DNA from 2 places in the Rhodovulum viride genome. Region 1 is predicted to be linked to the other one. Evidence: riboswitches for the same ligand, from Rfam matches in the RefSeq annotation. Region 1 holds a riboswitch; the other holds the start of a gene.
The links. A riboswitch is a leader RNA that binds a small molecule or an ion and turns the genes downstream of it on or off. The one in region 1 is predicted to bind thiamine pyrophosphate.
Positions count from the first base shown of each region.

Region 2: it holds a riboswitch for thiamine pyrophosphate, as region 1 does, so the genes downstream of both, thiM (hydroxyethylthiazole kinase) here and thiB (thiamine ABC transporter substrate binding subunit) in region 1, are expected to answer to the same signal.

Region 1 is NZ_MUAV01000031.1:1,956-12,344, forward strand. It holds gene dapF (diaminopimelate epimerase) at 1-146, shown strand, start outside; gene mtaB (tRNA (N(6)-L-threonylcarbamoyladenosine(37)-C(2))-methylthiotransferase MtaB) at 146-1,414, shown strand; gene BYZ73_RS18625 (hypothetical protein) at 1,530-1,820, shown strand; gene petA (ubiquinol-cytochrome c reductase iron-sulfur subunit) at 2,122-2,679, shown strand; gene BYZ73_RS18635 (cytochrome b) at 2,692-4,029, shown strand; gene BYZ73_RS18640 (cytochrome c1) at 4,048-4,833, shown strand; gene BYZ73_RS18645 (thiamine ABC transporter ATP-binding protein) at 4,999-5,691, opposite strand; gene BYZ73_RS18650 (ABC transporter permease family protein) at 5,678-7,249, opposite strand; gene thiB (thiamine ABC transporter substrate binding subunit) at 7,225-8,223, opposite strand; TPP riboswitch at 8,264-8,365, opposite strand; gene aroC (chorismate synthase) at 8,501-9,601, shown strand; partial or broken gene BYZ73_RS24195 (hypothetical protein) at 9,739-9,960, shown strand; gene BYZ73_RS23900 (primase-like DNA-binding domain-containing protein) at 9,977-10,389, opposite strand, start outside.
Region 2 is NZ_MUAV01000003.1:89,033-99,421, reverse strand. It holds gene BYZ73_RS03215 (ATP-binding protein) at 1-306, opposite strand, end outside; gene BYZ73_RS03210 (RsmB/NOP family class I SAM-dependent RNA methyltransferase) at 442-1,620, opposite strand; TPP riboswitch at 1,800-1,896, shown strand; gene thiM (hydroxyethylthiazole kinase) at 1,940-2,776, shown strand; gene thiE (thiamine phosphate synthase) at 2,773-3,387, shown strand; gene thiD (bifunctional hydroxymethylpyrimidine kinase/phosphomethylpyrimidine kinase) at 3,384-4,190, shown strand; gene BYZ73_RS03190 (M1 family metallopeptidase) at 4,236-6,173, opposite strand; gene cysG (siroheme synthase CysG) at 6,434-7,810, shown strand; gene BYZ73_RS03180 (DUF2849 domain-containing protein) at 7,807-8,112, shown strand; gene BYZ73_RS03175 (nitrite/sulfite reductase) at 8,115-9,767, shown strand; gene BYZ73_RS03170 (phosphoadenylyl-sulfate reductase) at 9,757-10,389, shown strand, end outside.

The sequences.
Region 1 (10,389 bases):
GGCTGACCGGGCGCGCGGTGACCATCCTGCTCGATGGCGGCGAATTGCAGATCGACTGGCGCGCGGACGGGGTCTGGATGACCGGTCCGACGGCGCATGTCTTCGACGGGGTCTTTACTACTCCCTTCCTGGCGGGGGCCGAGTGATGGACGGCGCGGCGCCCCGGTTCACCACGCTTGGCTGTCGGCTGAATGCTTATGAGACCGAGGCGATGAAGGCGCTTGTTGCCGAGGCGGGGCTGGAAAACGCGCTGATCGTGAACACCTGCGCCGTGACATCCGAGGCGGTGCGCAAGGCCCGGCAAGAGATCCGGCGGCTGCGGCGCGAGAACCCCGAGGCGCGGATCGTCGTCACCGGCTGCGCCGCCCAGACCGAGCCCGACCGCTTTGCCGGGATGGACGAGGTCGATCTGGTGATCGGCAATGCCGAGAAGATGCGGCCCGAGACCTGGACCGGGATTGCGAAGGGCCCCGATTTCATCGGCGAGACCGAGAGGGTCATGGTCGACGACATCATGTCGGTGACCGAGACGGCGGGCCACCTGATCGACGGGTTCGGCACCCGAAGCCGCGCCTTCGTGCAGATCCAGAACGGCTGCGATCACCGCTGTACCTTCTGCATCATCCCTTTCGGGCGGGGCAATTCGCGGTCGGTCCCGGCGGGGGTGCTGGTCGAGCAGATCCGGCGGCTGGTCGGCGCGGGCTATAACGAGGTGGTGCTGACCGGGGTCGACCTGACCAGCTGGGGCGCCGATCTGCCGGGCACGCCGCGGCTGGGCGATCTGGTGGCGCGCATCCTGAAGCTGGTGCCCGAGCTGCCGCGCCTCCGGATTTCCTCGATCGATTCCATCGAGGCCGATGACGCCCTGATGCGGGCGATCGCCGAGGAAGAGCGGCTGATGCCGCATCTTCACCTATCGCTGCAGGCGGGCGACGACATGGTCCTCAAGCGGATGAAACGCCGGCACCTGCGCGACGACGCGATCCGGTTCTGTGCCGAGGCGCGGCGCCTGCGCCCCGACATGACGTTTGGCGCCGACATCATCGCGGGCTTTCCGACCGAAACCGAAGAGATGTTCGGGAATTCCCTCAGGCTGGTCGAAGAGTGCGACCTGACCTGGCTGCATGTCTTTCCCTACTCGCCCCGTCCCGGCACGCCCGCAGCGCGGATGCCCCAGGTCGATGGCGCGGCGATCCGCGACCGGGCGGCGCGGCTCAGGGCCGCGGGCGACGCGCAGGTCGCGCGGCATCTGGCGGCCCAGGTCGGGCGGAGCCACCGGATCCTGATGGAAAGCCCGCGCATGGGCCGGACCGAGCAGTTCACTGAGGTCGATTTCGGGTCGGACCGGCCCGAGGGCCGGATCGTGACCGCGACCATCTGCGGATGCTCGACGACCCGGCTTCAGGCGGACTAGAGTCTTGTCCGGTCCCGACCGGGCGCGGCCCCGCCCGGGACGGCCGACCGATATGTGAATGGACAGGCGTCCCCGCTCAGCCTATCTTTTGAGCAGTCTTCCAGGAGTTTCGCCGATGCCCCTGCCTCTCGCCCCCATCGCGACCGTCGCCCTGCGCTACGGCCTGCGCTATGGCGCGGTCGCTCTGGCCGCCTACGCACTGTCGAAAAGCCGGGACGGACTGCGCCGCGACCAGCGCACGGAAGACGCCATGGACGAGCTGGGCGAGGGGCTGACCTTCCGTCGCGGTCAAGAACAGGTGAACGGGGCCGCCCGGATGCGCCGTACTTTCCGCGTGGGCCCCGCCGGCCCGGGGGTCGAGATCGATGCCTCGGCCTTCGGTCGGCTGCGGGTTCGCCGGGTGTGACGCCGGGGCAGGACGGCGGCCTGAACAACGGCCCAAATAGCGCAATATAGTGTCTTGGCATGCGGTTGAACGTCTCAGAATCGGTCTAATAACCCGATTCCCTCTGGCTGGAATTGTCCCTGAGGGGTATACGGCGGTCGACCGGAATCCGTCTGAGCCTCCGCCGTCGCTGCGCGGCTATGTCCGCTGGACGCAATTTTCCTGCCGGGGCTAGGTAAGTCTGGTAAACGGCCGAGGAATCCCTTGGCCCGTTTTTTCGAATCGACCGGGGGCGACCCGGTCCTGGAAAGGAGAAATTCTCGTGTCGCACGCAGAAGATCACGACGGCACCCGCCGAGACTTCCTTTACTATGCCACGGCGGGCGCCGGTGCTGTGACCGCAGGTGCGGCCATCTGGCCGCTGATCAACCAGATGAACCCCTCCGCCGACGTGCAGGCGCTGAGTTCGATCCGGGTCGACGTCTCGTCGGTGTCCGAAGGCCAGCAGATTACTGTCAAGTTTCTCGGCAAGCCGGTGTTCATCCGCCTGCGTACTCCCGAAGATATCGAACTGGCGCGCTCGATCCCGCTGTCCGACCTTCGCGACAACAACTCGCGCAACCCGAACAAGCCGGGCGAGGCGACGGACCAGAACCGGACGATGGACGAAGAGGGCAAATGGCTGGTCATGATCGGCGTCTGCACCCATCTCGGCTGCGTTCCGATCGGCAACCAGTCCGGTGATTTCGGCGGGTGGTTCTGCCCCTGCCACGGCTCGCACTACGATTCCGCGGGCCGCATCCGCAAGGGCCCCGCGCCCGAGAACATGTACATCCCGGTTGCGTCCTTCGTGGACGAGACGACCATCCAACTCGGTTAAGGGAGCCCCCGAATGTCCGGTATTCCTCACGATCATTACGAACCGGGGTCGGCCCCCGAGAAGTGGCTGGAGCGGCGCCTGCCGGTCATCAGCCTGATTTACGACACCCTGATGATCCCCACCCCGAAGAACCTCAACTGGATGTGGATCTGGGGCGTGGTGCTGTTCTTCACGCTGGTGCTGCAGATCGTCACCGGCATCGTCCTGGCGATGCACTACGTGCCGAACACCGAGATGGCCTTCGCCTCGCTCGAGCACATCATGCGCAACGTGAACGGCGGCCACTTCCTGCGGTATCTGCACTCGAACGGCGCCTCGCTGTTCTTCGTGGCGGTCTACCTGCACATCTTCCGCGGCCTCTATTACGGGTCCTACAAGTCGCCCCGCGAGGTGACCTGGATCATCGGCATCCTGATCTACCTGGCGATGATGGCGACCGCGTTCATGGGCTACGTCCTGCCCTGGGGCCAGATGTCCTTCTGGGGCGCCACCGTGATCACCGGCCTGTTCGGCGCGATCCCGTGGATCGGTCACGACATCCAGCAATGGCTGCTGGGCGGGCCGGCCGTCGGCAACGCGACGCTGAACCGGTTCTTCTCGCTGCACTACCTGATCCCGTTCGTGATCCTCGGGCTGTCGATCGTCCACGTCTGGGCGTTCCACACCACCGGCAACAACAACCCCACCGGTGTTGAGGTCCGCCGCGGTTCGCGGGAAGAGGCCGACAAGGACACGCTGCCCTTCTGGCCCTACTTCGTGATGAAGGACCTGTTCGCGCTGGGCGTCGTGCTGGTCGTCTTCTTCGCGATCGTGGGCTTCATGCCGAATTACCTGGGTCACCCCGACAACTACCTCGAGGCGAACCCGCTGCAGACCCCGACGCACATCGTGCCGGAATGGTACTTCCTGCCCTTCTACGCGATCCTGCGGGCCTTCACCGCCGACGTCTGGGTGGTGATGATCGTCGACTGGCTGACCTTCGGCGTCGTCAACGCCAAATTCTTCGGTGTGATCGCGATGTTCGGCTCGATCATCGTGATGGCGCTGGTGCCCTGGCTCGACACCTCGAACGTGCGCTCGGGCCGCTACCGTCCGCAGTTCAAGCTGGCCTTCGCGCTCTTCGTCGTCGACTTCGTGCTGCTGACCTGGGCGGGCGGGATGCCGGCCGAGGCGGTCTATGCCAACATCTCGCTCGTCGGTGCCGCCTACTGGTTCGCGTACTTCCTGGTGATCCTGCCGGTGCTGGGCGTGATCGAGAAGCCGCTGCCGCAGCCGGAAACCATCGAGGAAGACTTCAACGCCCACTACGGCGAAGGCGCCGCGGCCGGCAAGGCCACGCCGGCCGAGTGACAGAAGGGATCGGATAAGATGTTCAAGAAACTGACGATCACCGCCCTGACCGCCCTGACGCTGGGGGCGGGTGGCGCCTGGGCCGCCGAGGGCGGCCATGTGAAGGACTACAAGTTCTCGTTCGAGGGGCCCTTCGGCAAATACGACCAGGCTCAGCTGCAACGCGGCCTGCAGATCTACACCCAGATCTGCTCGGTTTGCCACGGTCTGAAATACGTGCCCTTCCGGTCGCTCTCCGAGCCGGGCGGGCCGACGCTGAGCGACGATGCGATGCGCGCCTATGCGGCCACCTACAGCATCTACGATCCCGAGATCGAGGATTACCGCGATGGCAAGCCGACGGACCACTTCCCCGGCGCGACCTATCCCGGCGCCCCGGACCTCAGCCTGATGGCGAAGGCGCGGGCGGGCTTCCATGGCCCGCTTGGCACCGGTCTGTCGCAGTTCTTCAACGGCATGGGCGGCCCCGAATACATCACCTCCTACCTGCTCGCCTTCAGCGACGAGACCAAGGAAGAGGCCGGCACGCTGTATTACGAGAACCCGGTCTTCTCGACCGGCTGGAGCGCGATGCCTCCCCAGCTGTTCGGCGAGGATGTGGAATATGCCGACGGCACCGAGGCCACCATGGAACAGGAAGCCAAGGACGTCGCGGCCTTCCTGATGTGGACGGCCGAGCCCAAGCTGATGATGCGCAAGGAAGCGGGGGTCATCTCGGTCCTGTTCCTTGGCGTGCTGACCGTGCTGCTCTATCTGACGAACAAGCGTCTCTGGGCCCCCTACAAGCCCAAGAAGAACGTCTGATCTTTGGATCTTCGGTTGACGGAAACGCGCCCTTCGGGGCGCGTTTTTCGTTTGCGCCCCGGTTTGCGCCCCGGTTTGCGCCCCGGTTTGCGCTCCGGGCCGCCGACAGTGCCCCGGATCGGGCGTGTCATGGGTATTTTTGCCAAGAAGAAGGGAAAGGCGCGATCAGCCCAGATAGGCGCGCAGCGCCGGCGGCGGGTGGGCCAGCAGATCGGCCGTCGCACGGGGCGGATGGGCGCGGCCTTCTGCGACGAGGATCGTCTGATCGGCGATGGCGCGGGCATCGGCCGGATCGTGGGTGACGAACAGAACGGTGGCGCCGGTCTCGTGCGCAAGGTCGGCCAGCAGATCGAGCATCCCGGCCTTGAGCGCCGGGCCGAGGGCGGCGAAGGGCTCATCCAGCAGCATCAGCGGCCGGTTGCGCAACAGCATCCGCGCCAGGGCCACCCGGCCGCGCTGGCCGCCCGACAGCGCCGCCGGCTTCCGGGTGCCGAGTCCGGCCAGCCCGACCCGGTCGAGAGCGGTTTCGACCGCGCGGGTCTGGTCCCGGTCGAGCCGAAGGCCGGGACGAAGGCCAAGCCCGACATTCTGGGCGGCGGTCAGGTGGGGAAAGAGGTTGTTGTCCTGAAATAGCACCGAAAGCGGCCTGTCGCCGGGCGCGAGCGGGCCGAGATCGGTGCCCTGCCAGAGCACCCGGCCCCGGTCGGGCGCGAGAAAGCCCGCGATGGTGTCGAGCAGTGTCGACTTGCCCGCGCCCGAGGGCCCCAGCAGCGCCACGATCCGGCCCGGCGCGACGGTCAGGTCCGCGCTGAGTGAGAAGCCGCCCTGAAGAAGGACGAGGGTCTCAAGGCTCAGCATGGGCGCGTCCTCCGCGGTCGAAGATCCAGAAGAGCCCGAGGCTGAGCACCAGCAGCAAGAGGGCGGCGCCGGCCGCGCTGTCCATCCGGTAGGCCGCCATCAACCCGTAAAGCTGCAAGGGCAGCGTGGCATGGCCCGGGTCGGAGAACAGCGCGATCACGCCCAGATCGCCCATCGAGAGCGCCGCCGAAAGCCCGAGCGTGAAGCCCACGGGACGCCGCAGGCGCGGCATCAGCATCAGCCTGAGCCGCGCACCTCCGGTCATCCCGAGGCTGTCGGCAAGGCGGCCATGGCTGCGCTCGGCTTCGGCCACGGCGGGCACCAGCGCGCGCAGCGCGAAGGGCAGGCTCATCGCGGCATTGACGGTCGCGGTAACCGGCAGCGCCAGCAGCCGCGGATCGGCCAGCGGGAAGAGCAGGATGAAAAGCCCGGTGCCCATCACCAGCGGGGAGGCGGCGATGGTGAGCGTGCCCGCCGCCTGAACCGCCCGACCCCGAAGGCCCTTGAGCCGGTCGATGGCGATGGCCATCGGCAGCGCCAGCGCCAGCGTCAGCGCGGCCGAGCCGAGCGCCACAGCAAGCGAGCGGAGCGCCGCCGCATAGACCGAGGGGGGCAAGCCCGCCAGTCCCGGCAGGCCGCGCAGCGTCACCATGGCAAGCGGCAGGATCAGGAACAGCGTGGCCAGCGTCAGCCAGGCCGCGTCCTGCAGCCGCAGCCACCGCCCGTCCGTGCCGAGCTGCGCGACCGGGCGACCGAGACCGGGCCCGAAGGCGCCCGGCACGGCGATCGCGAAGGCCGAAAGCGCGGCGATGACCGACAGCCCGACCTGGATCAGCGCCAGCCAGGCAGCACGGCCAAGGTCGAAATCGAAGCGGAAGGCCTGATAGATCGCCAGCTCGACCGTTGTCGCGCGCGGTCCGCCGCCAAGGGTCAGGGCGACGGCAAAGCTGGTCAGGCAGATCAGGAAGACGACCAGAAAGGCGCCGGGCAGTACCTCGCGCAGCATCGGGCGTTCGATATGGGCGAAGCGCTCGGCCGGGCCGAAGCCCAGCGCCGCCGCCAGCCGGAAGCGTTCCGCCGGAATCGCCAGCCAGCCCTGAAGCACCAGCCGGGTCGCCAGCGGCAGGTTGAAGAAGACATGGGCCAGCACCACGCCGCCCGGCCCGTAGATGTCGACCGGGCCCAGGCCCAGCGGTGCAAGGGCCGCAGACAGAAGGCCGCTGCGGCCGAAGACGGCCAGAAGGCCCATCACCGCGACGATGACGGGCAGGATGAAGGGCGCACCCAGAAGGGTGATCAGCACACCCCGTCCCGGAAAGCGGCGCCGGGCCAGCGCCCGGGCCACCGGCACTGCCAGCAGGGTGCTGAGCGCGGCCGAGGCCAACGCCTGCAACAGCGTGAACCGCACCGCCGCCAGATCGGCGACACCCAGCCGCGCGGGCCCTTCCGCGCGCAGGGCCACGGTCGCGATGGTGCCGAGGCCAAGCGCCAGCGCCAGTGCTGCGGCGCCCAGCCCCAACCCGGTGGCAGCGCCTAGCGGCTGAGCGCGTCGCGCCATTCGGCAAGCGCCTCGTCCCGCACCTCGGCCGCCTCGCCCGCCGGGAAGATCAGCGCCGTTTCGGGCCTGATCAGGGTCTCGTAGCCCGCGGGCAACCCGTTGGCGGGGGTGACGGCCGGATACATCCAGTTGGTGGTGGGGATTGCCGACTGGAACGGTTCGGTCAGCATGAAGTCGAGGAATTGCTGCGCCAGCTCGGGCTGGTCGGACGAGGCCACGATGCCCGCCACCTCGATCTGCAGGTAGTGGCCCTCGTCGAAGCGGGCGGCGGCCTTGGTATAGTCCTCTTCGGCGATCAGGTGATAGGCGGGCGAGGTGGTGTAGGACAGCACCATGTCGGCCTCGCCGTCGATGAACATGCCGTAGGATTCGGTCCAGCCCTTGGTCACGGTCAGGATATGCGGCGCAAGCCCCTCCCAGATCTCGGGCGCGCGGTCGCCATAGGCGGCCTTGACCCAAAGCAGCAGCCCCAGACCGGGGGTCGAGCTGCGCGGGTCCTGGATCACGATCTTCAGGTCCTCGGGCGCGGCGATCAGGTCCTCGAAACTGGCGGGCGGCTCGGGCAGCCGGGTCTTGTCGTAGACGAAGGCGAAATAGCCCCAGTCATAGGGCAGAAACAGCGGGTCTTCCCAGCCGACCGGCAGGTCGAGCACGGCGTCGTCGCGGTTATGCGGGGCGAACAGACCGGTTTCGGCCGCGGCGGCGGTCAGGTTGGTATCGAGCCCCAGCACGACATCCGCGTCGGTCCGGTCGCCTTCCAGCCGCAGCCGCGCCAGCAGCGCCGCGCCGTCGCCCGCGGCCACGAAATTCAGCGCGCAGCCGCACCGGGCTTCGAAGGCGTCCTTGACGATCGGGCCGGGGCCCCATTCTGCCACGAAACTTTCATAGGTGTAGACGGTCAGTTCGGGCCGCTCGTCCGCCAATGCGGGCAGGGCCGACGCGGCCAGCGCCGCGGCGATAACTTGGATACGCATGGTCCTCCTCCAAAGATGGGGGCGGCCGGGCAAGGGTGGAGATCTGTCCATGGGCCTTCCCTCCGCCGGTTCTAACCGGTTCAGGTTCAACGGGTTCGCAGGTTGCGCATCTCAGCCCCATGGGGCACCCCGAGGTGACGGCCACGCTAGCGCCCCGCCCTGTGGTCCGCAAGCCAAACTCAGGCCCCGCCCCGCGCAGTCTGGGCAAACCCCTTGAGGGGCGGGCGCCCGGCGGCTATGCCCATAGGCCAAAGGAGATCGCCCCCATGAGCCAAGAATGAGCCTGAACACCTTCGGCCATCTGTTCCGCGTCACCACCTGGGGCGAAAGCCACGGGCCCGCGCTTGGCGCGACGGTCGATGGCTGTCCGCCCGGCATCGCGGTCGACGAGGCGATGCTGCAGCACTGGCTCGACCGTCGGAAACCCGGGCAGAGCCGGTTCACCACCCAGCGGCAGGAACCCGACGCGGTCGAGATCCTGTCGGGCGTGTTCGAGGGGCAGACCACGGGCACCCCGGTGCAGCTGATGATCCGCAACACCGACCAGCGGTCCAAGGATTACGGCGACATCGCGCAGAAGTTCCGGCCCGGCCATGCCGACATCACCTACTGGCAGAAATACGGCATCCGCGATTATCGCGGCGGCGGCCGGTCCTCGGCTCGGGAAACGGCGGCACGGGTGGCGGCCGGGGGCGTGGCGCGGGCGGCGCTGGCATCGCTGGCGCCTGGGCTGACGATCACCGGCTACATGGTGCAGATCGGCCCCCATGCCATCGACCGGGCGCGTTTCGATGCCGCTCAGATCGAACGCAACCCGTTCTGGGCGCCGGACGCACAGGCGGCGGTGGAGTGGGAAGGCTACCTCGACGGGCTCCGCAAGGCGGGCAACTCGGTCGGCGCGGTGGTCGAGATCGTGGCTTCGGGCGTGCCCGCGGGCCTTGGCGCGCCGATCTATGGCAAGCTCGACACCGATCTGGCGGCGGCGATGATGAGCATCAATGCCGTGAAGGCGGTCGAGATCGGCGAGGGCATGGCGGCCGCGACCCTGACCGGCGTCGAGAATGCCGACGAGATGACCATGGGTCCCGACGGGCCGGTCTATGCCTCGAACCATGCGGGCGGCATCCTCGGCGGGATCTCGACCGGGCAGGAGGTGGTGGTGCGCTTCGCGGTCAAGCCGACCTCGTCGATCCTGACCCCCCGGCGCACGGTGACGGTGGCGGGCGAAGAGACCGAGATTGTCACCAAGGGCCGCCACGACCCCTGCGTCGGCATCCGCGCGGTGCCGGTGGGCGAGGCGATGATGGCCTGCGTTCTTCTGGACCATCTGCTGCTGCATCGCGGTCAGGTGGGCGGCAATCGGGGCCGGATCTGCTAGCGCGTCGGCGGTTACTGTCTGCGGGCCGCGGTCTGCCCCTGCAGCGCGGCAGGGGCACCGCCCGTGTCGGCAGATCCGGCGGCCGGCGCAGCATTGGGCAGGAGTCGGCTATCGCATTCTCAGAAAGTGATTTGTCGGTGATCGCAGCACAGCTTGGCTGTTTCGAAGGCCGCCCGGAGCGATCTCTGCGCTCGGGGGCGGGGCGGGAGGCACGCGCCGTTACAGACGGCAGGGCAGGATGCCGCCAGGGTACTCCCGCGGGAAGGGACTATGGAGCTTCACAGATCCGATATTTCCTGGCGGCAAGCTGCGGGCTGAATTTTACTCAGGCCGCCGGCCCGTGCAGCGTGACCCGGCCCGCACTGACACCCGCAGTCAAGCGGCTGGAAGAGGAACTGGGCGGCGACCCGTTCCAGCGGAGGGCATGCGGTCCCATCGGACCGAGCTTGGCAAGGCGATGGTCCCGCTTCTGCAGTACAGCCACGATGCCGCCAAGGCCGAGGCTGAGAGACGAATACCGCGATAGCCGGTTGCCCCGCGCTTGCCGGGGATGAAGTTCTTGCCGGTCTGGGGATGGCGCCAGCGGCTGGCCTTCTGCTTGAGACGGTTCGAGACCGTGCGGCCGCCCCATCGGGTCTCGCCGCGATCTTCGAGCCAGAAGTTGAAGGCCTCGATCAGGTCGCGGGAATGGATGAAATCATCCTCGGCGCCGGTGACGATGGCACATTCGGTCAGGAAGGCGCCCACCGGATCGCTTTCCTCGCGGTATTCGGCCGTGGCCTCCAGCA
Region 2 (10,389 bases), on a different contig from region 1:
GCGCTGGGCCTCGGGGCTGGCGATCAGCACGCAGCCTTCGGCATCGGTGACCAGGGTCGCGCCCGGCGCGCTGGCGCAGAGCCGCCGCAGCCGGTCCGAGGGAATGTCCGACACCGGCCGCCCGAAGAGGCGCAGCAGCAGGGCCAGACAGGCGAGCGTGCTGCCCGCCGTCAGCAATGGCGCAAAAAGCCCGGGCCAGGGCGATGTCAACGCCGCGGCAACCAGCAGAACGCCAAGTGCCAAGGCCACCCAGGCGCGGTCGGCATGGGCCGCCGCGGATCGCCGCACAGTCACCAGAACGGGCACAAAACGCAACAATGAGGCCTCCCGGGCAGAGCGTCTTGCCCACTCTTTCTCCACAGGTGTTAACCGAAGGTTAATGCGGCCCCATCGGGATGACCGAACGGCACAGGATCGCCGACCAACGTAACGTAACGCTTGTCAGCCATCGCCGCGCCGCAGGACCGCCGCATAGAATCCGTCGCCGCCATCAAGCGGGGTCAAGTGTCGCTCCGCGACCTGCGTCCAGCCCGGCGTGTTGGCAAGAAACCGCGCGATCTGCGCGTCGTTCTCGGCCGACAGGAGCGAGCAGGTGGCATAGCCAAGATGCCCGCCCGGCGCGACCAGAGCGGCCGCCCGGTCGAGAATGCCGGCCTGCAGCGCGGTCAGCCGGGTCAGGTCGTCGGGGGTCGTGCGCCATTTGGCCTCGGGGCTTCGCCGCCAGGCGCCACTGCCCGAACAGGGCACGTCGCAGAGCACCAGATCGAAGGGCGCGGCCTCGTCAAGCTCGGCGCTGGCAAGGCAGGTCACCGCGATTCCCGCCCGGGCGGCCCGGTCGGGCAGGTCGCGCATCCGCTGCGGCGCCGCGTCATGGGCATAATGCCGGGCCGTTCCACGCGCGGCCATGGCCAGCGTCTTGCCGCCACCGCCCGCGCAAAGATCGAGCACCCGCGCGCCCGGGCCAAGCGGCATCAGATCGGCCACCGCCTGCGAAGCCGCATCCTGCAGTTCGACCACCCCTTCGGCAAAGGCGCGGGACTGCTGGACGCGCCGTGCCCCGGCCGTCACCTCCAGCGCGGTGGCCGAAAGCGCATGCGGCCGGGTCTCGATCCCCTCCCCCGCCAGCAGAGCCGCCGCCTCGTCCCGGCCGCTGCGGCGCAGATTGACCCGCAGGAAGACCGGCGCGCGGTGCCTAAGCAGGTCCATCACCGGGCGGAAGGCCGGGCCGAGGCTGTCGCGAAGCACCTCTTCCAGCGCCTCGGGACAGTCGCAGGCGACCGCCTCGGGCAGATCCGCCAGGTTGGGCAGGGGGGCGGCTTCGGCCTCGGACAGCGGCGTCGGAGCGTGACCTTCGCCGGTGAAGACCGCCCCGGGGTCGATGCCGTCGGCGCGCATGCGGCCCAGCATCAGGCCGCGTCCCGTCGCCGCCCCGCCCAGCGCGGCGAAGGATCGGGCGCAGCGAATTGCGTCGAAGACATGGTCGCGGATCGCGGCCCGGTCCTTCGACCCGGCAAAGCGGTTCTGCCGCGCCCAGGTGGTCAGCAGCTTCTCGGCCGGAGCGCCCGCGCGCCAGGCATCGAGCAGCTCCGCCGCCGCCGCGATCCGCGCCGCAGGTGTCATGCGCGGCCCCGACCTGCCGGGGCGGGAACCGCCGTCGCATCATGCCCTGTCATTGCAAGCCGTCCCTTCATCCGATCCGCCCTGTCGGGGTTTGCCCGTCTTCTGGCAGCCGTGTCACCCGGGCGCAAGCGCCGCCCGAAGCCGGGGCCTTTTCATCCGCGCGCGGACGTGGTTTGGTGGCCTTGTGACAGGGGCGTCCGGATCTGCCCGGGCTGAGAAGCACCCTTAGAACCTGAACCAGATCATGCTGGCGGAGGAAGTCGCGTGCCGGGCCCGAAAGCGGGCCGATGCGGCCGTCCGATGCCAGGGGAGGACAGCCATGCCCAGCGCGAAAGAGACCCCGACCGGCGCCCGCAGCACAGAGCGCACGCCCGGCGTCCATCTTGCCGCGATGCGCGCGCGCGCGCCGCTCGTGCAATGCATCACCAATTTCGTCGCCATGAACACGGCCGCGAATGTGCTGCTGGCGGCGGGCGCCTCGCCCGCGATGCTGCATGCGGCCGAGGAAACCCTTGAATTCACGCCGCTGGCGCAGGCGCTCTCGATCAATATCGGCACACCTTCGCCGCATTGGGCCGCCGGCATGAAGGCCGCGGCCGGGGCGGCGCGGGCGGCGGGCCTGCCCTGGGTGCTAGACCCGGTGGCGGTCGGCGCGACCTCGTACCGGCAGGCGCTTTGCGGCGATCTTCTGGCGCTGGAACCGGCGGTGATCCGGGGCAATGCCTCCGAGATCCTGGCGCTGGCCGGGGCTGCCGCGCGCGGCAAGGGCGCGGACAGCGCCGACCCGGTCGAAGCGGCCGAGGCGGCGGCGCGGGCCCTTGCCCAGCGCAGCTGGGCGGTGGTCGCGGTCACCGGGCCGGTCGATTACGTCACCGACGGCACGCGCGCCTGGCGTGTCCACAATGGCGACCCGATGATGCCGAAAGTCACCGCGCTGGGCTGTTCATTGACCGCGCTGGTCGCGGCCTTCGTGGCGGTCGAGGCCGCCGACCGGGCCGAGGCGACGGTCGCGGCGCTGGCCTGTTTCGGGCTGGCGGGCGAGATCGCGGCCAGGGGCGCATCCGGTCCCGGCAGCTTTGCGGTCGCGCTGATCGACGCGCTGCACGCCATGACGCCCGAGGCGCTGGACCTCGGCGCACGGGTCGAGCCCTCATGAACCGAAACACCCTCGCCGTCTATTTCGTGACCCCCGACGGCGCCTCGCCGGATCTGGTGATGGCGGCGGTCCGGGGCGGCGCCAGCATGGTGCAGCTGCGCGACAAGCGGGCCAGCGACAGCGATCTGGTCGCGCTCGCCCGGCAGCTGAAACCGGATCTGACCCGGCGCGGCGTGCCGCTGATCGTCAACGACCGGCTGGCGGTTGTGCTGGCCTCAGGGGCCGACGGGCTTCATGTGGGGCAGTCCGATGGCGACCCGCGCGCGCTGCGCAAGGCCCTGGGACCGGGGCGGCTGCTTGGCCTGTCGGTCGAGACCCTGGCCCAGCTCGACGCCATCCCCGCGGGCAGTGTCGACTATCTGGGCGTCGGGCCGGTCCATGCGACCGCCACCAAACCCGATCACGCGGCCCCGCTGGGCGTCGACGGGCTTGGGCGGATCGTGAGCAGCACCGCCCTGCCCTGCGTCGCGATCGGCGGGCTCGGGGTCGCGGACGCGGCCGGTGTCAAGGCGGCGGGCGCCAATGGCATGGCGGTGGTGTCGGCGATTTCCGCCGCGCCCGATCCGGCGGCGGCGGCACGCGCCCTGGCCGAAGCCTGGAGAAGCGCATGATCCCCAACATCCTGTCGATTGCCGGGTCCGACCCCTCGGGCGGGGCCGGGATCCAGGCCGATCTGAAGACCATCGGCGCCAATGGCGGCTATGGCATGGCCGCGATCACGGCGCTGACCGTGCAGAACACCCAGGGGGTGCGCGGGGCAGAGCTGGTGGCGCCCGCCCTGGTTGCCGACCAGATCCGCGCGATCCGCGAGGATATCCGCATCGACGCGGTCAAGATCGGCATGCTGGGCTCGGCCGCCATCGTCGAGGCGGTAGCCGGGGCGCTGGCCGGGCTCGACGCGCCGGTGGTGCTGGACCCGGTGATGGTGGCCAAGGGCGGCGACCGGTTGCTGGCCGAAGAGGCCGTGGCCGCGCTTTCTGTGCATCTGATGCCGATGGCCGCCGCGATCACCCCGAACCTGCCCGAGGCGGCCGATCTTCTGGGCCGTCCCGAGGCGCAGGACCGCGCCGGGATGGAGGCGCAGGCCGAGGCGCTTCTGGCGCTGGGGCCGCGCGCCGTCCTGTTGAAGGGTGGCCATCTGTCCGGCTCGGACAGCCCCGATCTGCTGCTGGAACCGACCGGGCGGGTCTGGTTCGAGGGACCGAGGATCGACAGCCCGAACACACATGGCACCGGCTGCACCCTCTCGTCGGCACTGGCGACCTGGCTGGCCCGAACGGGCGAGATGCGCCCTGCGGCCGAGGCGGCGCGCGCCTATACGCGCGCCGCCATCGCAGGCGCCGCGGCGCTGTCGGTCGGGCACGGGCATGGGCCGACCGACCATTTCTTTGCGCTGAGGGACCTCCCGGACTGACGCAGACCCCTGGAAGGGGACGCCCTGTCCGGACCGTGGCGCCGGTCAGTCGAAGCGGCGGCTCAGCGGCGTCGCGCCGGTCGGCCAGTCGCCCGCCGCCACGGCGGCCCCGCCCGAAAAGGCCGCATAGCTTTGGCCGGCCTGATAGCGCAGCGCGCCCAGCTCGGAGGCCAGATCCTCGGCCCGGTCGGCCGAGAGAAATCCGATGAGCCGCCCGCCCGGGTCGCGCTCGACCCAGGCGCGCGCACGGCCGGCATCCATGCTCCAGGGCGCGGGCGCGGACAGATGCGCCATCCGCCAGGCCGCCACCTCGGCCCCCGAGCCGACCACGATCAGTGCGGGCGCGGTCTCGGCCGCCGCCGCATCGACCAGCCGCGCCGGGCGCCGCAAGAGCCGCGCGCCCAAAGCCTCGGCCGCTGCCGTCTCGCCGCCAAGCGCCAGCAGTACCGGTTCGGGTCCGGCGAAGAGATCGCCCAGCATCGGCGGCACCTCGCCCGGGGCCAGCGCGCGGGCCAGATCGAAATCGGGATCGACCGAAACCGCCCGCGCCGGAGCCCGAAGCCGCAGCGTGGCCTCGCCCCGCCCGGCATCGAGCAGAACCAGATGGCGTTCGGTCCCCGCCGCGGTCTCGACCACCACGGGCACCGACAGCCGGTAGGCAGGCCCGGACTGGCCCAGCACCAAATGCAGGGTCGTGCCCTCGGGCTCGGCCGCCTCGAGCCGCAGCGCGGGCAGACCGCTGCGGGTCAGCCACTGATCGAAGAACCAGCCCAGATCGCGCCCCGATGCCTCCTCGAAAGCGGCGCGGAGGTCGTGCCAGGCGGCGACCCGATCATGCCGCTCGGCATAGAAGCGGCTGAGGCCCTTGTGCCAGTCTGCGGGACCGAGCTCGGCCTTGAGCATGTGAAACAGAAGGGCGGCCTTGCCATAGCCGACCGCCTGCCGCGCCCCATGGGAGGCTGCGCGGAATTCGGTCAGCGGCCGGTCCTCGTCGGCGGGCAGCGCCGCGAGGTCGCGCAGCCAGCCCAGCCGCATCTCGCGCGCGGCCTCGGGACCGGCATCCTCGGCCAGCGCATGGTCGGCCATGTAGGTCGTCAGCCCCTCGCACCAGTTGCCGCGCCGGTAATCGACGGCGACCGAATTGCCCCACCAGGAATGCAGCACCTCATGGGCCAGCGACCGCCCGCGCATGTAGCCATGGCCCAGGATCGACTGGCTGACATAGGTCAGACCGGGCATCCCCAGCCCGACCGGGATCGGCGCCGACACGACCGAGAAGCCCGCATAGGGATAGGGGCCGATCTCGGCCGAGAAGCGGTCGATATAGCCCGCGACGGCCTCGGTATAGGCGGGCGAATAGGCAGCATCGCGGGGTTCGAAATAGGTGCGCAGGCGCAAGTCGCCATGCCTCGCCTCGCCCACGGTATAGCGCCCGGCAAAGACCCCCATGTCGGCCGCCCGACCGGTGAACACGAACTGGGCGCGCCGCCCCTCGGCGCCGACCGCCTCGGCGCCGAGCCTGCCGGTCGCGGCCGGGCGCCAGCCCGCAGGCACCTCGAGGTTCAGTTCGAACCGGGCGCGGGGCGCGGAATCGACCGGCAGCCAGCCCGAACCCAGAAGATAGCTGGCCGTCTCTGCCCGCGCGGCCTCGCCGATTTCAGGCGATAGCGGGGGCAGCGTCCCGGTCAGCCGCATCGTCACCGGCCGCCCCATATGCCGCGCCGCCCGCAAGACGCCCGAGCTTGGCACCGGTGTCGCGTCGCCGCCGATCTCCAGCGTCTCGACGGTCAGCCAGTCCTGCCGGGGCAGCGTCACGTCGCCTTGCGGCGCGGGCAGCACCGCGTCGAGCGTCAGGGCCCCGGTGGCCGGGTCGAGCCTGAGCGTCACCGCCTCTTCGCCCAGCATCTCGGCATGCGGGCCGGCCCAGACGGCCGGTCCGGCCAGGGCCGGAAGGGCGGCAAGCAGCAGGGGGCGAAAACGCATCGGCAGGACTCCGGGCAGGCAATTTGCGCGAAGGTTAGGCGCGGTTCGCCCCCAGAGCCAGCGGATTGCGCGTCTGCCACTGCGAGACGGGCGTTCGCCCGCTGCGGCCGACGCCGGGCAGGTTTTCGCGGCAAACGGAGTTTATGGGAATTTGTCCCCGCAGGATCGCAATGGAAGGAGTTATGACCCTTTTGCTTCCGGGTTATCGCGTTCCTCGGGGAATTTTGTTCTACTGCGGGAAAGTTTCAGGGAGAGTCCCGATGAAGTTCTTCCCCATCTTCCTGCGCACCGAGGGCGCGCGGATCGTGGTGTCAGGCGGCGGCGAGACCGCGCTGGCCAAGCTGCGCCTGCTGCTGAAGACCGAGGCCCGGATCGCGGTTCATGCCGCAGAGGCCGACCCGAAGATCGTCGACTGGCAGGCCGAGGGGCGTCTCAGCTGGGTCGCGCGGCCCGTCGAGGCGGCCGATCTCGACGGCGCGCGGCTGGTCTATGCCGCGACCGACGACGCGGCCGAGGATGCCCGCGTGGCCGACCTCGCGCAGGCGGCGGGCGTGCTTTGCAACATCGTCGACAACCGCGCCGACAGCGCCTTCATCACCCCCGCGCTGGTCGACCGCACCCCCGTCGTCGTGGCGATCGGCACCGAGGGCGCGGCCCCGGTTCTGGCGCGCCGCATCAAGGCGGGCCTCGAAGCCTGGCTGCCCGCCGGGCTTGGCGCGCGGGTGCGCGCGGCCGATGCCTTCCGCCCGGCGGCCGAGGCGCTGCCCCAGGGCCGGGCCCGCCGCCGCTTCTGGGAAGACGCCTTCGCGGGGCTTCTCGACGGCATGCCGGGCCCCGCGCCGCAGCTTGCCCCCCTGCTTGAAGCCCACAAGGCGGCCGAAACGGCGACGGGCGAGGTGCTGTTCGTCGGCGCAGGCCCCGGCGATCCCGACGACCTGACGCTGCGCGCCCGCCGCGCGCTCGACCGCGCCGATGTGGTCATTCACGACCGGCTGGTGCCCGCGCCGATCCTGGAACTGGCCCGCCGCGAGGCCGAGATCGTCGAGGCGGGAAAGACCGGCTTTGGCCCCTCGACGCCGCAGGCGGACATCAACGGCCTGATCGTCGACCGTGCGGCCCGGGGCCTTGTCGTGGTGCGGCTCAAGGCGGGCGATCCGTCGGTCTTCGGCCGGCTCGACGAGGAAATCGAGGCCTGCGAGGCCGCCGGTGTCGCCTGGTCGGTGGTGCCGGGGCTGACCGCCGCCTCGGCCGCTGCCGCAAGCCTTGGCCAGAGCCTGACCCGGCGCGGCCGCAATTCCGAGCTGCGCGTGCTGACCGGGCATGACGTGAAGGGCCTTGCCGATCACGACTGGGCCGCGCTGGCCCGGCCGGGTACGGTCGCCGCGATCTACATGGGCAAACGCGCCGCGCGGTTCATCCAGGGCCGGCTGATGATGCATGGCGCCGAGGCCGCTACCCCGGTCAGCGTGGTCGAGAATGCGGGCCGCCCCGAGGAACGCATCCTTTCGGCAAGGCTGGGCACCCTGCCCGCCGAGATCGCCGCCGCCGGGCTGACCGGCCCGGCCGTCATCCTGCTGGGTCTGGCGCCGCGCGCCGCCGCCCGGTCCCTTCCCGCCCTGCGCGAGGCCGCCCGATGAAACGCCGCTTTCACCCCAGCGTCGTGACCGCCAACGACCTGTTCGAGGGCCACCCGGTCTGGCGCACCGCGGACGGGCGCTGGTCGGCCACGATCCGCGAAGCCGAAGTGCTGCGCGATCCCGAGACGGCCGAGGCCTGCCTTGCCGCAGCCGCGTCCGACGCCGCTCGGGTCGTCGGCCCCTATCTGGCCGAGGTCGCGACCGCGCCCGAAGGCCCCGCCCCCTTGCATTTCCGCGAGGTCTTCCGCGTCCGGGGTCCCGCCCACGCCTCTGACCGCCTCGACCACCTTCCCGGAGAGTGACGATGTACGCCTATTCCGATTTCGACGAGAGTTTCGTGCGCGACCGCGTGCGCCAGTTCCGCGATCAGGTCGAGCGCCGGATCGACGGCCGCCTCAGCGAGGACGAGTTCAAGCCGCTGCGCCTGATGAACGGGCTTTACCTGCAGCTGCACGCCTACATGCTGCGCGTGGCCATTCCCTATGGCACGCTCGACGCGCGCCAGATGCGCCAGCTTGCGACGATCTCGGAGCGCTGGGATCGCGGCTATGGCCATTTCACCACCCGCCAGAACATCCAGTTCAACTGGCCCAAGCTGCGCGATGTGCCCGACATGCTGGATGCGCTGGCCGATGTCGGCATGCATGCGATCCAGACCTCGGGCAATTGCGTGCGCAACGTCACCTCGGACCATTTCGCGGGGGCCGCCGCCGACGAGATCGCCGATCCGCGCCCCTATGCCGAACTGTTGCGGCAATGGTCGAGCGACCATCCCGAGTTCCAGTACCTGCCGCGCAAGTTCAAGATCGCAATCACCGGCGCCACCGCCGACCGCGCCGTGACGCGCGCCCATGATATCGGGCTGCGCGTCGTCGCGCAGGACGGCGCCGTGGGGTTCGAGGTCAGCGTCGGCGGCGGGCTCGGCCGCACCCCGATGATCGGCCGCATCATCCGCGACTTCCTGCCCGAGGCCGATCTGGTGCCCTATGTCGAGGCGGTGCTGGGCGTCTACAACCAGCTTGGCAGGCGCGACAACAAGTACAAGGCCCGGATCAAGATCGCGGTCCACGAGATGGGGCTTGATACCATCCGCGATCTGGTCGAGGCCCGCTTTGCCGAGACCCGGTCCGAATTTCCCGGTGCCGACGCCGCCCTGGCCGAGATCCGCGCGGCCTTCCGCGCCCCCGATTTCCGCGCGGGCGGTACCGCGATCCCGTCGGGCAGCCCGGCGTTCCGGGCCTGGACGGATACGAACCTTGCCCCGCACCGGCGCGAGGATCACGCCATCGTCACCGTCTCGCTGAAGACGCCGGGCCAGCAACCGGGCGATGCCAGCGCCGATCAGATGCGGGCGATCGCCGATCTGGCCGAGATCTTCGGCTATGACGAGATCCGCATCAGCCACCGCCAGAACGTGATCCTGCCCCATGTCCGCAAGGACGACCTGCCCGCGGTCTTCGAGGCGCTGGCGGCGGCCGGGCTGGCGGCGGCCAATGCCGGGCTGATCTCGGACATCATCGCCTGCCCGGGGATGGACTATTGCGCGCTGGCGACGGCCCGCTCGATCCCGGTCGCGCAGGAAATCGCGGTCCTGTTCGAGACCCTCGATCTGGCCCATGAGGTCGGCCCGCTCCGGCTGAACGTCTCGGGCTGCATCAATGCTTGCGGCCATCACCATGTGGCCGATATCGGCATTCTCGGGCTCGAACGCGCGGGCGTCGAGACCTATCAGATCACGCTGGGGGGCGATCCGACCGAACGGATCGCCATCGGCGAGCGCACCGGTCCGGGCTTTGCCGCGGACGAGATCGTCGGTGCGGTGGAACGTATCGTGACGGCCTATCTGGAGCTTCGCGACAGCGCGGACGAGACCTTTGCCGAAGCCTATCGGCGGCTGGGGCTCGCGCCGTTCCAGAAGGCGCTTTATTCCGAGGAGAGCAGGGAAAATGCGGCCTGAAAACGGGTTCGAACGGGCAGAGACCCGGCTTGCGGCGCTGAACCGGCGCCTGGACGGCGCGACGCCGCAAGAGGTGCTGGCCGAGGCGGCCGACCGCTTCGCCGGGCAACTGGCGCTGGTGTCTTCCTTCGGGGCGGAATCGGTCGTGCTTCTGCACATGGTGGCCGAACTCGACCCCGGCCTGCCGGTGCTGTTTCTGGAAACCGAGATGCTGTTCCCCGAGACGCTGGCCTATCAGCGCGAGGTCGCGGACCTGCTGGGACTGACCGGCGTTCGGCTGCTGCACCCCGACACCGAGGCGATCGAGCTGCACGACCCGGCGGGCGATCTGCACCGCAGCGATCCCGATCTCTGCTGCCATCTGCGCAAGACCGAACCGCTGGAGAGCGCGCTTGCGGGCTTCGGCGCCTGGGTCACAGGGCGCAAGCGGCACCAGACCCGCGAGCGCCAGGCGATGCATGTCTGCGAAACCGACGAGGCCGGGCGGGTCAAGATCAACCCGCTGCATGGCTGGGGCCGCGAGGATGTGGCCGCCTATATCGACCGTCACGACCTGCCCCGGCATCCGCTGGTGTCGCGCGGCTATCCGTCGATCGGCTGCGCGCCCTGCACCAGCCGCGTC